One region of the Collimonas sp. GW821-FHT02H07 genome, then DNA from elsewhere that is predicted to be linked to it. Evidence: predicted binding sites of a transcription regulator. Region 1 holds the regulator's gene; each other region holds the start of a gene.

Region 1 (4,858 bases):
TTTGATACGCTCTAGTTTGCTTTGTACATATTCGCGAATGGCAGGGGTTACTTCGAGGTGATGCCCACTGATGGTGAAGTTCATACAGCGCTCCTATCAAGAATATTGCTGGCGGTTCTGAACAGACTGCGTTGAATCTTTAGGCGAACAATCTACAAGAGACTGGGACTGTTCTGGCAAGAGTCGCTAAATAACAAACAGCCGTAATGTCCGAACATAGCAAGGGTAAGCTTAACAATCAAACCAGAAAAAACTACAAGGCCTTGCGCAGATTAACAGACGGAATTTTTAGTGCTTCGCGATATTTTGCGACGGTGCGGCGGGCGACCACCATACCTTGTTCCGCAAGCATGTCGGCAATCTTGCTGTCAGAGAAAGGGTTTCTTGAATCTTCCGCTCCTATGAGTTGCTTAATGAGTGCCCTGATTGCTGTTGAGGAAGCCTCTCCACCTGCCTCAGTAGCAACATGGCTGCCGAAGAAATACTTCAGTTCAAACATCCCGTGGGGAGTGAGCATGTATTTCTGAGTGGTCACACGTGAAATAGTACTCTCGTGTAGACCCAGTGTATCAGCTATTTCGCGCAACACAAGCGGCCGCATGGCGACCGCGCCGTGGGAAAAGAAGTTCCGCTGGCGTTCGACGATCGCTTGTGCAACGCGCAAAATGGTGTCGAAACGCTGCCGCATATTCTTGATCAGCCACTTGGCTTCCTGCAGCTGCGAAGTGAGTGCGCCATCGCCCTTGCTCTGCTTCAGGATGTTGGCATACAGGACATTCACCCGGAGTCTTGGCATGACGTCATTGTTCAGCATCACCTGCCAGCCTTGCTTGCTGCGCCTGACGATCACGTCCGGCACCACATAGTCGGAAGCGTTGGCGGCGAACGGCGCGCCGGGGTGGGGATTGCACTGCTTGATGACAGCTTGCGCTTCGCGCAGGTCCTCGTCGTCGCAATCCAGGGCTTTCTTGATTTTATTGAAATCGCGCTGCGCAAACAGCGCCAGGTGATCTTGCACAATCGCCAATGCCAGGCGGCGGGTGACGAATGGCACTTTGACAAACCGCTTGATCTGCAAGGCCAGGCATTCCGGCGCGTTGCGCGCGCCGACGCCGGCCGGGTCGAAGCTCTGCACCATTTTCAGCGCCATCGACAATTCTTCGACGGCGATCTCCAGCTCGGCCGGCAGGCGCTCCAGGATTTCTTCCAGCGACTCTTCCAGGTAGCCGTTGTCGTCCAGCGCATCGATCATCAGCTCGACCAGCGCGCGGTCGCGCAAGTCGTGCATGGCTTCGCGCATCTGCTGCAGCAGATGTTCGCGCAGCGTCGTTTCATGCGCCTCCAGCTGCGGCCGCGCATCTTCATCGTCCGAGGTTTTCGCGCTGCGCGAGATGTCGTCGAAACTCCATTCGCTGTCGGCATTGTCGGTACTGCTTTCAGCCGCCGGCGCTTCGGCGCTGGCTTCGCTCTCGGTCGGCGAGCTGCTGACTTCGCTGTCGCCGGCCGGCGCCTCCATGGTCGACGCAGTGCCGCTGATGGCGCCGTCCGCCAGCAGCCGCACCGAATTATCAAGCGGATCGTCGACCCGCTCCAGCATCGGGTTGTCAGACAGGATCTGTTCCAGTTCCTGATGCAACTCAAGCGTGGAAAGCTGCAGCAGACGGATCGACTGCTGCAGCTGAGGAGTCAGCGCAAGATGTTGAGAGGTGCGTAGCTGGAGTGATTGTTTCATGGCTTCCGTGCGGACAATTCACTTCTGTTATTTGTTGTACGGAGTTTAAGAGCCGCACTGGCGCGGCGGATTAATCTGTATGCAATTACTTCATTCCCGCATCAGCGAAACTACATGCGGAAATGCTCGCCCAGATAGACCCGCCGCACCGACTCGTCGGCGATGATGTCGTCCGGACTGCCGCTGGCCAGCACGCTGCCCTGATTGATGATGTAGGCGCGGTCGCAGATGCCCAGCGTTTCGCGCACATTGTGATCGGTGATCAGCACGCCGATGCCGCGTTCCTTGAGAAAGCGGACGATGCGCTGGATCTCGATCACGGCGATCGGATCGATCCCGGCGAACGGTTCATCCAGCAGCACGAAGCGCGGATTGGTGGCGAGCGCGCGGGCGATCTCGACGCGCCGCCGTTCGCCGCCCGAGAGCGACAGGGCCTGGCTCTCGCGCAGTTTTTCAATCTGCAGCTCGTGCAGCAGCTTGTGCAGCTGTTCATCGATCTCGGCCTTGCCGAGCGCCTTGCCGTTGGGACGCTGCAGTTCCAGCACGGCGCGGATATTGTCTTCCACCGTCAGCTTGCGGAATACCGATGCTTCCTGCGGCAGGTAGGACAGGCCCAGCACCGCGCGGCGATGGATAGGCAGGCGCGAAATATCGACGCCGTCCAGATCGATCTCGCCGCCGTCCGAAGGCACCAGGCCGACAATCATGTAGAACGAAGTGGTCTTGCCGGCGCCGTTCGGACCCAGCAAGCCGACCACTTCGCCGCAGCGCACTTCGAGCGAGACGTCATGCACCACCTGGCGCGCGCCATAGCTTTTTTGCAGGCCCCTGGCGATCAGCGTGCTAGGGGCGCTCATGGCGCCGCCTTTGGCCGTGGCTGGATGACGGCGCGGATGCGGCCGGCGCCAGGCTGGCTGACGCCGTTGACGGTGTTGTTGACGGAATAGAATTCAGTGCGGCTGTCGTAGGAAATGAACTCGCCGTTCACTTCGTCGGTCGGCTTGTCGCCTTGCAGGCGGCGCATCTGCGCCTTGGAAAACAGCTTGGTGATTTCAGTCTTGCCGTCGTATTCGATGCGTTCGGCGTGGCCGTCGATCCACAGGTCCGGGCCGCCATCGCGCTTTTGCTTGAAAGTGGCCAGCTTGCCCGGGGCCGCATACAAGGTGGCGAACTGATAGCCGGATGGATCGGTGGTCACCACCACGCGGTCGGCTTTCATGATCAGCGTGCCGCGGGTCAGGACCACATTGCCGGTAGCGACGTTGACCTGCTTGACGTCGTCATAGGTGAGGGTGTCGGAGTCGATCAGGGTCGGCTTCTCGGAATCGGCTTTTTCCGCGCGAGCGACGCCGATGGCGCCAAGCAGCAGCAGAGAGAGAAAAAATATTCGTTTCATGAAAAATCCTGGGTAATGGATAGAGGCCTACACATAAATTGTCTTGCTGATCCGCTTACTTTGCTGCCGCACGCGGCGTGTTGCGCAGGACGCCGTGCACCTTGCTGAACAGCTTCAGTTCGCGTGTGGAATTATTGAAATGCATGCCGGTGCCGTTCAAGGTCGACAGTCCCAGGGTGATTTCCACAGGCTTGTCGGATTCCATGATGTCGTCGTCGGGCAACAGCAGCAGATATTCGGATTTCAGATGGAAATTGTCGGCCAGCGGCGTCTTTGGCCGGTCGGCGTTGACATTCTCGTACAGATGCACCTTGCTGTTGTTGTCTTCAATCATGGCGCGGTTGGCGACCAGGTTCATCGGCGGCTTTTCCTTGTCCAGGCTGTGGATCACCGGCTTTTGCACATCGAAGGAATCGTTGACCGGATTGTGGGTCAGCAGGTCGCCCGAAATGTTGTAGCGCGGCTGGCCGTTCGGCGCCATCTGCACATAGTTGAAATGCTCGACATAGTAATCCGGCTGGGTGCGCGCCGGCTTCGGCAGCAGGTCTTCGGTATTCTTGTGCATGACCTGCAGCAGCCAGAAGCTGCCCAAGGCCAGCAGGATGAACAATACCAGCAGCAGCATGAAGCGAAAGCGGTAAGTGGTGCGGAGATTTTTCATGCCTGAGTCGCGCCTGGCTGGTTGCTGCGCAGATAGGCCGCCAGCGTGGCGTCATAGGTATTCTGCACTTGCATGATCAGGTCGCAGATTTCGCGCGCGGCGCCGTGGCCGCCGCTGGCCTGCGTCACGTAATGCACGCGTGAACGGACATCGCGATGGCCGTTCGGCACGCTGACTGCAAAACCGGCCTGCGACAGGATAGGCAGGTCGATTACATCGTCGCCGATGAAGCCGCAATCGGCGGCGCTCAGCTGCAGCTGTTCCAGCAGCTTGATGAACGCCGCGTACTTGTCGTGCACGCCTTGCTGCACGTGGGCGATGCCGAGATCGCCGGCGCGGCGGCTGACGATGGCCGACTGCCGTGCGCTGATGATGGCGGTAGCGACGCCGCTTTGCTGCAATTGCTTGATGCCGTGGCCGTCCAGCGCATTGAAGCGCTTGAGCTGTTCGCCGTCGGCGCCGTACAGCAGGCCGCCGTCGGTCAGGATGCCGTCGACATCGAAAATCATCAGGCGCACCCGCGCAGCGCGTGCTCTCACGTCAGCGCTCAGTGTAGCGACGCCTGGCGTATCGACGCCTGATACATCTGCAGTCGTGTCGGCGCCGCTGCGCCCCATGGCGGCCGTCATCAGATCACCTTGGCGCGGGTCAGGTCATGGATATGCAGTGCGCCGACCAGCTTGCCGCTGGCGTCGGTCACCAGCAGCTGGTTGATGCGGTACTGTTCCATCATCTGCACCGCGTCGACCGCCAGCTGATCGGCGCTGATGGTGCGCGGATTGGCGTGCATGACATCGGCAATCGTGAGCTTGGTGAAATCCTGCACCTGCTCGATCAGGCGGCGCAGGTCGCCGTCGGTAAACACGCCCACTGCATGGAAATTCTCATCCACCACTGCTGTCATGGCGATGCCCTTGCGCGTGATTTCCAGCAGCGCCAGCGAGAGCGAGACATCCGCCGTCACCGCCGGAATCGCCTCGCCGCTGCGCATGACGTCGCGTACATGGGTCAGCAGGCGCCGTCCCAGTGCGCCGCCCGGATGCGAGCGGGCGAAGTCTTCTTCGCGGAA
Region 2 (4,858 bases), on a different contig from region 1:
GCGCCGCACTGTTTGAACCATTCGTACAGGGCGATGTTTCGATCAGCCGGCGCTTCGGCGGCAGCGGACTAGGGCTTGCGCTCTGCAAACGCCTGGCAGAACTGATGGGCGGCGCTGTTACGCTTGATCGCCGCAGCGCTGCCGGCAGTACGTTTACCGTCAGCCTGCCATTGCAGGTTGATGCCGATGCTGCTGCATGGTGCGCGCCGTTTGCCGGCATGCCGGACATGGTCATGCTTTGTTCGGCCCCTGAGTGGCAAACCTCTGTCGGCGACCAGCTCAGGCATTGGGGGATCAACGTCCAAGTGATTGCCGATCCGGCAGAGATGCCCGTGACGGCAGTGCCGTTGCTCATTTTCGGCAATCCGCGCGACTGGACCTTCGCCGATGAAGATATGGCCTGCGAAAAGGCATCGTGGACGATCGACGCCACCGAGGATGGCCCCAGAACCGTTGTGACCAAAGGAAAACGCAGCATGGTGTCCTGCTACTGCCTTGACGGCCTGTATAAAGCGATCGCACAAGCGTTTGCGCCGAACGGGGCCGTTGATGCAGTCATGGAGAGCGAGACGGCAGCGGAAACCATGCCGGCCGAACGGCATGCCAGGATACTTGTAGTGGAGGATCATGAGGTCAACCTGGCATTGATTCGCGATCAATTTGCCGCGCTCGGCTATCAGGCGGACATGGCCAGTAACGGCAGCGATGCACTGGCGTTTTTTGAAAAGAATGCTTATGACATGGTGTTCACCGATTTAAGCATGCCGGGCATGGATGGCTATACCCTGGCGACGTTTTTGCGCCGCCGGGGAGCGCAATTGCCGATCATCGCCATCACCGCCCATGCTTCCGCCGAAGAACACAGCCGATGCAAGCAAGTTGGCATTACCGACGTGCTGTTGAAGCCGATGTCGTTGGATGACATCGATCAAATGGTGCGAAAGTATATGCAGGGCGGCATGCGGCCGGTGTCATTGAGTGCGCTCGATCAAAAGAAACCTGTCCTGAGCGAAGATTTGCTGCAGACCCTGCGCGCAAGCAGCGCCAATTCCATCGCTGCGATTCATCGTGCACTGGCAACAGGGGATATCAAGGAAGTGCAGGAGCGGCTGCATTCGATCAAGGGGGCATTTTCCATGATTCGCGAACAGACGGTTGTTGCTGCGTGCGTACGCCTGGAACATCTCGCCAGGGTGGTCAATCTGCCCGTGCTGACCAGTTCATTACCCAAGTTTGAAGCACTGATGAACGATGTGCTTGCCGGACTGGAGCGTGAGGGAATATAAGCTTTCCTGTCCGTATAAGTAGGCAGGAAAGTTTCGACCCGGGGATCGTTGAGCGTCGAAACTGGTGTGGGTAACTACCGCGATTGCCGATGCTTATTGCTTCCTGATCTTGCGCCAAAGGGTGGTACGGCTGATGCCGAGATGCCTGGCCGCGGCTTCGCGGTTGCCGCCGAAACGGGCCAGCACCTGCGCGATGTTTTCCGCGGCCTGCGGTGCGGCGGCGGCGGCAGCGGCAGCTGGTGCGGCGGCAGATGGCTGGCCGAATTCCGGCGCGACGCTGAGCAAGAAGGCGGGCGACAATGCCTGCAGCGGTTCGGCTGCCAGGAACAGCGCCACTCTTTCCATCAGGTTGCGTACTTCGCGCGCGTTGCCGGGCCAGGCATAGGCGCTGAGCAGGGGCAGGCAAGCGACGATTTCAGCATGCAGGTTCGGATGCGGGCGGGCGCCCAGCGCGGCCAGGGATTTCTTGAGGCACCATTCGGCCAGCGCGATCAAGTCTTGCGGGCGCTCGCGCAAGGGCGTCAGCGTCAAGCGCAGCACGGCCAGGCGATAGAACAGGTCGGCGCGGAAACGGCCTTCGCGCACGCGCCGCTCCAGGTCGCAGTGGGTAGCGCTGATGATGCGCACATCGACCGCAATCGGCCGGGTGCCGCCGACGCGCACCACCTCGCGTTCTTCCAGCACGCGCAGCAAACGGGTCTGCAGCGCCAGCGGCATTTCGCCGATTTCATCCAGGAACAGCGTGCCGCGATGGGCCGCTTCGAACAGGCCGGCGTGACCGCCGCGGCGCGAGCCGGTGAAGGCGCCTTCTTCATAGCCGAACAGTTCCGATTCCAGCAGCGATTCCGCAATCGCGCCGCAATTGACCGCGACAAACGGCTTGTTGCCGATCAGCGCGCGCGGATTTTCACGGTGGATCGCTTGCGCGACCAGTTCCTTGCCGCTGCCGGTTTCGCCCTGGATCAGCACCGTGGCCTGCGATTTGGCGTACAGCACGATGGACTGGCGCAGGGTTTCCATCGCCGCCGAATCGCCGCGCAAATCGTTGATGCCATGCTTGGCGCGCAACGTGTCGGCAACCGGCGTACCACGGCCGTGGCTGCGGCCAGCTTCCAGTTGCGTCAGGCGGGCGATTTCCAGCGCATCGTCGAAGGCCTGGCGGATCGATGCCGCGGAATAGACGAGCACCGCGGCCAGCCCGGCTTCTTCGGCCAGGTCGGTGATCAGGCCGGCGCCGACGATGGCCTTGACGCCGCCGGCCTTGAGTTCATGGATCTGCGCCCGCGCATCTTCTTCGGTGGCATAGTCGCGCTGCTGGATATTGAAACCGAAGGCGTTCTGGAATTCCTTAAGCGCCGGCATGGTCGACTGGTAGGTGATGATGCCGATGTCCGGCGTGATCTGGCGCGCGCGCGACAAGGCCTGCAGCACATCGAAGCCGCTGGCCTTGGCGATCACCACCGGCACCGACAGCCGGCTTTTCAGATAGGCGCCGTTGGAACCGGCGGCGATCACGGCATCGCAGCGCTCCGTTTCCATCCGTTCGCGGATGTGGCGCGCGGCCTCGTCGAATCCCAGATAGATAGGCTCGATCGTCGCGCGGTCGTCGTATTCCAGCGTAATGTCGCGGAACAGGTCGGACAGGCGCGAGACCGAGACGGTCCAGATCGCTGGTTTTTGGCTGTGGTCGCCGGCATCGCCGGGCTCACGCCGGGCAGGGGGCTGAGGGGAAGGGGGCATGTTTCACCGTGTGTTGCACGCATGTTTCAATGCGTATGAATGTAACATGAAATGAAACAATTCGATTGTTTCATCCGGACTCAAGAAAATTGTCTTATTGCCATCTGATTTTGTAGGCGATTGATTTGATTGCATTATTTTATTGCCCTGCCATGTGTGCAGATATTGCGGCTTGCTTGGCATGACGATTGCTCTATAACGATAAAACCCCGATGCAGATATCTGCATGAAACAGTGCACCCAGTGTGCAATCTATCAGGAGAACCCATGAGTCAGTATTCCGCAGGCGCCGCCTTCCGCAAGGCAGTGCAAGAAGAATCGCCGTTGCAGGTGATCGGCGCGATCAACGCCAATCACGCCTTGCTGGCCAAGCGCGCCGGCTTCAAGGCGATTTACCTGTCCGGCGGCGGCGTCGCGGCCGGTTCGCTCGGCTTGCCGGACCTCGGCATCTCCAATCTGGACGACGTGCTGACCGACGTGCGCCGCATCACCGATGTCTGCGACCTGCCTTTGCTGGTCGATGTGGATACCGGCTTCGGCGCCAGCGCCTTCAATGTGGCGCGCACCGTCAAATCGATGATCAAGTTCGGCGCGGCGGCGATCCACATCGAAGACCAGGTCGGCGCCAAACGCTGCGGTCATCGTCCCAACAAGGAAATCGTCAGCAAGCAAGAAATGGTCGACCGCATCAAGGCTGCGGTCGATGCCCGCACCGACGACAGTTTCGTCATCATGGCGCGTACCGACGCGCTCGCGGTGGAAGGGCTGGAATCCGCGCTGGAGCGCGCAATCGCCTGCGTTGAAGCCGGCGCCGACATGATCTTCCCGGAAGCGATCACCGAGCTGGCGATGTATCAGCAGTTTGCCGCAGCCGTCAAGGTGCCGGTATTGGCCAATATCACCGAGTTCGGCTCCACGCCATTGTTTACGGTAGAAGAGTTGAAGTCAGCCGATGTCGGCCTGGTGCTGTATCCGCTATCGGCCTTCCGCGCCATGAACAAGGCCGCCGAAAACGTGTACGCCGCGATCCGCCGCGACGGCACGCAAAAGAACGTGGTCGACACCATGCAGACCCGCATGGAATTGTACGAGCGGATCAACTATCACGATTTCGAGCAGCATCTGGATGCGCTGTTTGCAGCCCAGAAAAAATAATCACCCGAATTTAAGACACATCAATTCCTTTCCGTCCGGAGACTAAAAAATGAGCGAAGCACCAGCAACCGCATTCAAACCAAAAAAATCCGTCGCGCTGTCCGGCGTCGCCGCGGGCAACACCGCACTATGCTCGGTTGGCAAGACCGGCAACGACCTGCATTACCGCGGCTATGACATCCTGGATATCGCCGACACTTGCGAATTCGAGGAAATCGCCTATCTGCTGGTGCACGGCAAGTTGCCGACCAGCGCCGAGCTCAAGGGTTACAAGAGCAAGCTGAAATCCTTGCGCGGTTTGCCCGCCAGCGTCAAGGCCGCGCTGGAAGCGCTGCCTGCCGCCTCCCATCCGATGGACGTGATGCGCACCGGCGCCTCGGTGCTGGGCTGCACGCTGCCGGAGAAAGAAGACCACAATGCACCCGGCGCGCGCGACATCGCCGACCGCCTGATGGCGTCGTTCGGCTCCATGCTGCTGTACTGGTATCACTTCAGCCACAACGGCAAGCGCATCGAGGTCGAAACCGACGACGAATCGATAGGCGGCCATTTCCTGCACCTGCTGCACGGCGTGAAACCGTCCGCCGCGTGGGAAAAGGCGATGCACGTCTCGCTGATCCTGTATGCGGAACACGAGTTCAACGCTTCCACTTTCACCAGCCGGGTGATTGCCGGCA
Region 3 (4,858 bases), on a different contig from region 1:
AGCGCCGGCCAGTTCGGTTGCGCGGCCCCGCCCCTACCAATATCACTTTGCCTGCCTGCATAGTCATTCTCCCGGTCAGGCGTCAGCCCGCATGGGCGACCGCCTGCTTGCGATACAAAAATTCCAGCACCGAAGTGCGGTATTCGGAATACAGCGGATCCTGCGCCAGCGCCAGCCGCTCGCGTGGCCGCGCCAGCCTGACCTGGACGATCTCGCCGATGGTGGCGGCCGGACCGTTGGTCATCATCACGATGCGGTCCGACAGCAGCACCGCTTCGTCGACATCATGGGTCACCATCACCACCGTCGATCCGGTCTTGGCGACGATCTTCAGCAATTCGTCCTGCAAGTGTGCACGCGTCAGCGCATCCAGCGCGCCGAAGGGCTCATCCATCAGCAAGACCTTGGGCTCCATCGCCAGCGCCCGCGCGATGCCGACGCGCTGCTTCATGCCGCCGGAAATTTCATGCGGCCGCTTCTGTCCTGCCGCGCTCAAGCCCACCAGCGCCAGCGCCGCCTTGGTGCGCTCCTTCATGGCGCTCTTGTTTTCCGCTGCTGAAAACACCCGCTCGACGCCGAGATAGATATTCTCGAAGCAGGTGAGCCAGGGCAGCAGCGAATGATTCTGGAACACCACCGCCCGCTCGGGCGACGGTCCGCCGATTTCGCGGCTGGCGCAAATCAGCACGCCTTCGCTCGGCATCAGCAAGCCGGCGATCAGATTCAGCAGGGTCGACTTGCCGCAGCCGGAATGGCCGATCAAGGTCACGAACTCACCCTTGCGCACCGTCAGGCTGATATCGCGCAGCGCATGAAACTGGCCTTTGCGGGTGCTGAACACCATTTCAACCCGGTGGATGTCGATGAATTTGGCGTCGCGCTGTTCCATGTTTGGTCCTTGCTATCGAATTAACCGGCGACTTGTTCGTAGGTGAACGCTTTCGCCAGCGTCACCAGCAACTGCTCCAGCAGCAGGCCGACCACGCCGATCACCACGATCGCGATGATGATGTGCGGCACGTTGAGGTTGTTCCACTCGTCCCAGACCCAGAAGCCGATGCCGACGCCGCCGGTCAGCATTTCCGCCGCCACGATCACCAGCCAGGCGGTGCCGATCGCCAGCCGCACCCCGGTCAGCATGTAAGGCAGCACCGATGGAAACAGAATCTTGGTGATGATTTTCCATTCCGACAGGTTCAGCACGCGCGCCACATTCATGTAATCCTGAGGCACTCTTTGCACCCCGACCGCGGTGTTGATCACCATCGGCCAGATCGAGCAGATGAAGATCGCCCAGATCGCCGCCGGATTGGCCGACTTGAACACCAGCAGGCCGATCGGCAGCCAGGCCAGCGGCGATACCGGCTTCAGCAAGCTGATGATGGGGCCGAACATGCTGGACAGGAATCTGAAGCGGCCGATCATGAAACCCAGCGGGATGCCGACCAGCGCCGCCAGTCCGAAACCGATGCCGACCCTTTGCAGCGAGGCCAGGATATTCCAGCCGATGCCCTGGTCGTTGGGGCTGGTGCGATAGAACGGATCGGCGAACAGCTTGAGCGCTTCCTGCAAGGTCAGCAGCGGCGTCGGGAACTGGCTGTTGTGCATGGCGATGATCTGCCAGACCAGCACCAGGAAGGCCAGCCCCAGCAGCGGCGCGACAATCTGCAGCAGCCATGGCGGCATGCTGCTGCGCCTGCTGCTGCTTTTCGGCGGCGGCTGGGCGGCGCTGCTGCTGGCGGCGACCGCCGCATCGGCATTCGCCTCGCTTTCGGCGACCTCGCCGTGCGTCGCCGCCTGACGATTTGCATTTGCCGCGGTGTCCATGATTGCACTCATAATGGCTCTCCCAAAAAATGCGCTTACGGAACGTCTGCTTGGCACGCGATGTTATGCGCGGATCTTGAACGAGGCCGCGTAGACTTGGGGGTTTTTGCCATCCCACACCGTGCCGTCCATCAGCTTCGAGGTCCGCAGCGCATCTTTCGGCACAGGCGTCTTGGTCATGGCCGCGGCGTCCTTGTACAGATCGATCTGGCTCACTGACTTGGCCACCGCCAGGTAGTCGGGATCCGTCTTCAGCAAGCCCCAGCGCCGGTGCTGCGTCATGAACCACATGCCATCCGACAGGTAGGGGAAATTGACCAGGCCGTCGTTGTAGAACTTCATGTAGTTCGGATCGTCCCAGGTCTTGCCCAGGCCGTTCTGGTAGCGTCCCATGATGCGCTGGTCGATCACGTCCTTGCTGGTGTTGACATAGGATTTGTCGGCGATCGCTTCCGCCATCTTGTTCTTGTTGGCGAGCGAGGCGTCGATCCACTTGCCGGCCTCCAGCACCGCGGCAATCAGGGCGCGGCAAGTGTTCGGATTCTTGGCAGCGAATTCGGCGGTGGTGCCGAGCACTTTTTCCGGATGATCCTTCCAGATTTCCTGGGTGGTGATGGCGGTGATGCCGACGCCGTCGACAATCGCGCGGTGGCCCCATGGTTCGCCGACGCAGAAACCATCCATGTTGCCGACCCGCATATTGGCCACCATCTGCGGCGGCGGCACGGTAATCACCTTGGCGTCCTTGAGTGGATTGATGCCGTTGGCGGCCAGCCAGTAGTACAGCCACATGGCATGGGTGCCGGTCGGGAAAGTCTGGGCAAACGTGTATTCGCGCTTGTCGCTGGCCATCAGCTTGGCCAGCGAAGCGCCGTCCACCGCGCCTTTGTCCGCCAGCTTCTTGGAGAGCGTGATGGCCTGGCCGTTATTGTTGAGTCCCATCAGGATCGCCATGTCCTTCTTCTGGCCGCCGATGCCCATCTGCACGCCGTAGATCAAACCCGACAATACATGTGCAGCATCCAGCTCGCCGTTGGCCAGCTTGTCGCGCACGCCGGCCCAGGAGGCTTCCTTGCTGAGGACGATCTTGATGCCGTATTTTTTATCGAAGCCGAGCAACGACGCCATCACCACCGAGGCGCAATCCGTGAGTGGAATGAAGCCGATCTTGACTTCGGTTTTTTCCGGCTTGTCCGAGCCGGCTGCCCATACTCCGGCGCTAGATAATCCCAACATGCTGGCTCCTCCCGCAACGGTGGCGGCTTGTAGTATTTGGCGGCGCTTGCCGTCGACAGCCAGGCTCAGGTCAAGATCATCTTGCGGCAGTGCTCTTTTTGATTCCATCGCATGGCTCCACTTTGTTTCGGCAAACAAAAAGGCGTCGTTCCACAATGCACCAGTCATGTGGAAAGACACCTTTGTCTTATGTGGAAAAGACCGCCGTTAGCCGATTCCAGCAGCGCCAACGCTGGCGCCTGGAATCAACCATGCAAACCACGTGCCAGGAGTTGCAGGGAGAAAAGCGCCGGGATCCCGGCGGCAAAGCGCACCCGTTTTGTGCATCGCACCAAACAAGCTCACGATTTTCGGGCATTCCTGCCGATGCAGGCTTGCTTCAAGCGCTAGCCAAGCAAATCGGCGGCATCGATGATCCGCTGCGCTACCTCGGACAACTTCAGGTTCTTGTCCATCGCCAGCCGCCGCAGCTTTTGATAAGCCTCCTGCTCGCTCAGCTTGTGATGTTCCATCAGCAAGCCTTTGGCGCGCTCCAGCACCTTGCGCTCCGCCAGTTTCAGCTTGGTATCGGACAGTTCCGCCAGCAATTTCTGCTCCTGGCGGAAGCGCGCCAGGGCGACATCCAGCACAGGTTTGATGCGCGCCGTCTGCAACCCTGCCACGATGTAGGCAGAGACGCCGGCGGCCATGGCGGCATCCATGCTGGAAGTCTTGGCGTCCTCGGTGAACAGCACGATCGGCCGGCGCGCGTCGCGGGTCGCCACCACCACGTGCTCCAGCACGTCGCGGGCGTCTGATTCGGCGTCGACGATGATCATGTCGGGTTGTAGTTGGGCAATTCTTTCGGGGAGATAGAGGTCGGCGGGAAGCGAAGCAATGATGTTGTAGCCGGCCTCCAGCAAACCGATGCGCAAGTCCTTGCCGCGCGCAGCCTGGGCGGTAAACGCAGGATCGTCTTCGCCCTCGATGGCGACAGGATTGACCACGACGATACGTAGACTTTGCATGCTTGAAACCTTCGTCCGCAGACGACTCATTGAGCTACGGTTAGACCGGATGGGATAGCGTTTTATCCATCGCTGTCATGCAAGCAAGCAAAAATCGCACCATGCTGATGCGAACGGCCGCCGCGCGCCGGCGGCCGGATGACTTTATACCAACTGCCAGTCTATGGCTTCACCGCCGTTCAGCGGCACCAGCGTGGTATCGCCCAGCGGCAGTTCGGCCGGCAAGGTCCACGGCTGGCGCTTCAGGGTCACGCTGCCCTGGTTGCGCGGCAGATTGTAGAACGCCGGCCCATTGAAGCTGGCGAATGCTTCCAGCTGATCCAGCGCCCCGGCCTGATCAAACGCTTGTGCATACAGCTCCATTGCATGCAGCGCGGTATAGCAGCCGGCGCAACCGCAAGCATGCTCCTTCAGGCCCTTGGGATGCGGCGCCGAATCGGTGCCGAGGAAGAAACGGCTGCTGCCGGAGGTCGCCGCGCGCACCAGGGCCAGGCGATGCTCTTCCCGTTTCAGCACAGGCAGGCAATAGTAATGCGGGCGGATCCCGCCCTTGAAGATTTCGTTGCGGTTGTACAGCAGGTGGTGCGCAGTGACAGTGGCGGCGACCGGACCTTCGGCGCTCTCGACGTACTGGGCGGCATCCTTGGTGGTAATGTGTTCAAACACCACTTTCAATTCCGGCATGTCGCGCCGCAGCGGCTGCATCACGCGCTCGATGAAGACCGCTTCGCGGTCGAAGATATCGATGGCCGGATCGGTCACTTCGCCGTGCACCAGGAAAGGCATGC

The links. Region 1 encodes sigma-54, which starts transcription at its own class of promoters, with help from an activator protein. Its sites were predicted from a motif close to TGGCANGNAANCTGCTTT; they were not measured.
Region 2: the regulator sigma-54 is predicted to act here: its motif matches at 3,204-3,221, upstream of prpB (methylisocitrate lyase).
Region 3: the regulator sigma-54 is predicted to act here: its motif matches at 3,314-3,331, upstream of AC07V8_RS13830 (CmpA/NrtA family ABC transporter substrate-binding protein).

What each region holds. Positions count from the first base shown of each region.
Region 1 is NZ_JBWKVC010000007.1:92,381-97,238, forward strand. It holds gene hpf (ribosome hibernation-promoting factor, HPF/YfiA family) at 1-84, opposite strand, end outside; gene AC07V8_RS12875 (RNA polymerase factor sigma-54) at 254-1,732, opposite strand; gene lptB (LPS export ABC transporter ATP-binding protein) at 1,843-2,589, opposite strand; gene lptA (lipopolysaccharide transport periplasmic protein LptA) at 2,586-3,128, opposite strand; gene lptC (LPS export ABC transporter periplasmic protein LptC) at 3,184-3,789, opposite strand; gene AC07V8_RS12895 (KdsC family phosphatase) at 3,786-4,298, opposite strand; gene AC07V8_RS12900 (KpsF/GutQ family sugar-phosphate isomerase) at 4,418-4,858, opposite strand, start outside.
Region 2 is NZ_JBWKVC010000003.1:398,309-403,166, reverse strand. It holds gene AC07V8_RS07945 (response regulator) at 1-1,286, shown strand, start outside; gene prpR (propionate catabolism operon regulatory protein PrpR) at 1,380-3,026, opposite strand; gene prpB (methylisocitrate lyase) at 3,294-4,181, shown strand; gene prpC (bifunctional 2-methylcitrate synthase/citrate synthase) at 4,231-4,858, shown strand, end outside.
Region 3 is NZ_JBWKVC010000008.1:32,883-37,740, reverse strand. It holds gene AC07V8_RS13840 (ABC transporter ATP-binding protein) at 83-889, opposite strand; gene ntrB (nitrate ABC transporter permease) at 910-1,686, opposite strand; gene AC07V8_RS13830 (CmpA/NrtA family ABC transporter substrate-binding protein) at 1,891-3,171, opposite strand; gene AC07V8_RS13825 (ANTAR domain-containing response regulator) at 3,450-4,070, opposite strand; gene pyrC (dihydroorotase) at 4,215-4,858, opposite strand, start outside.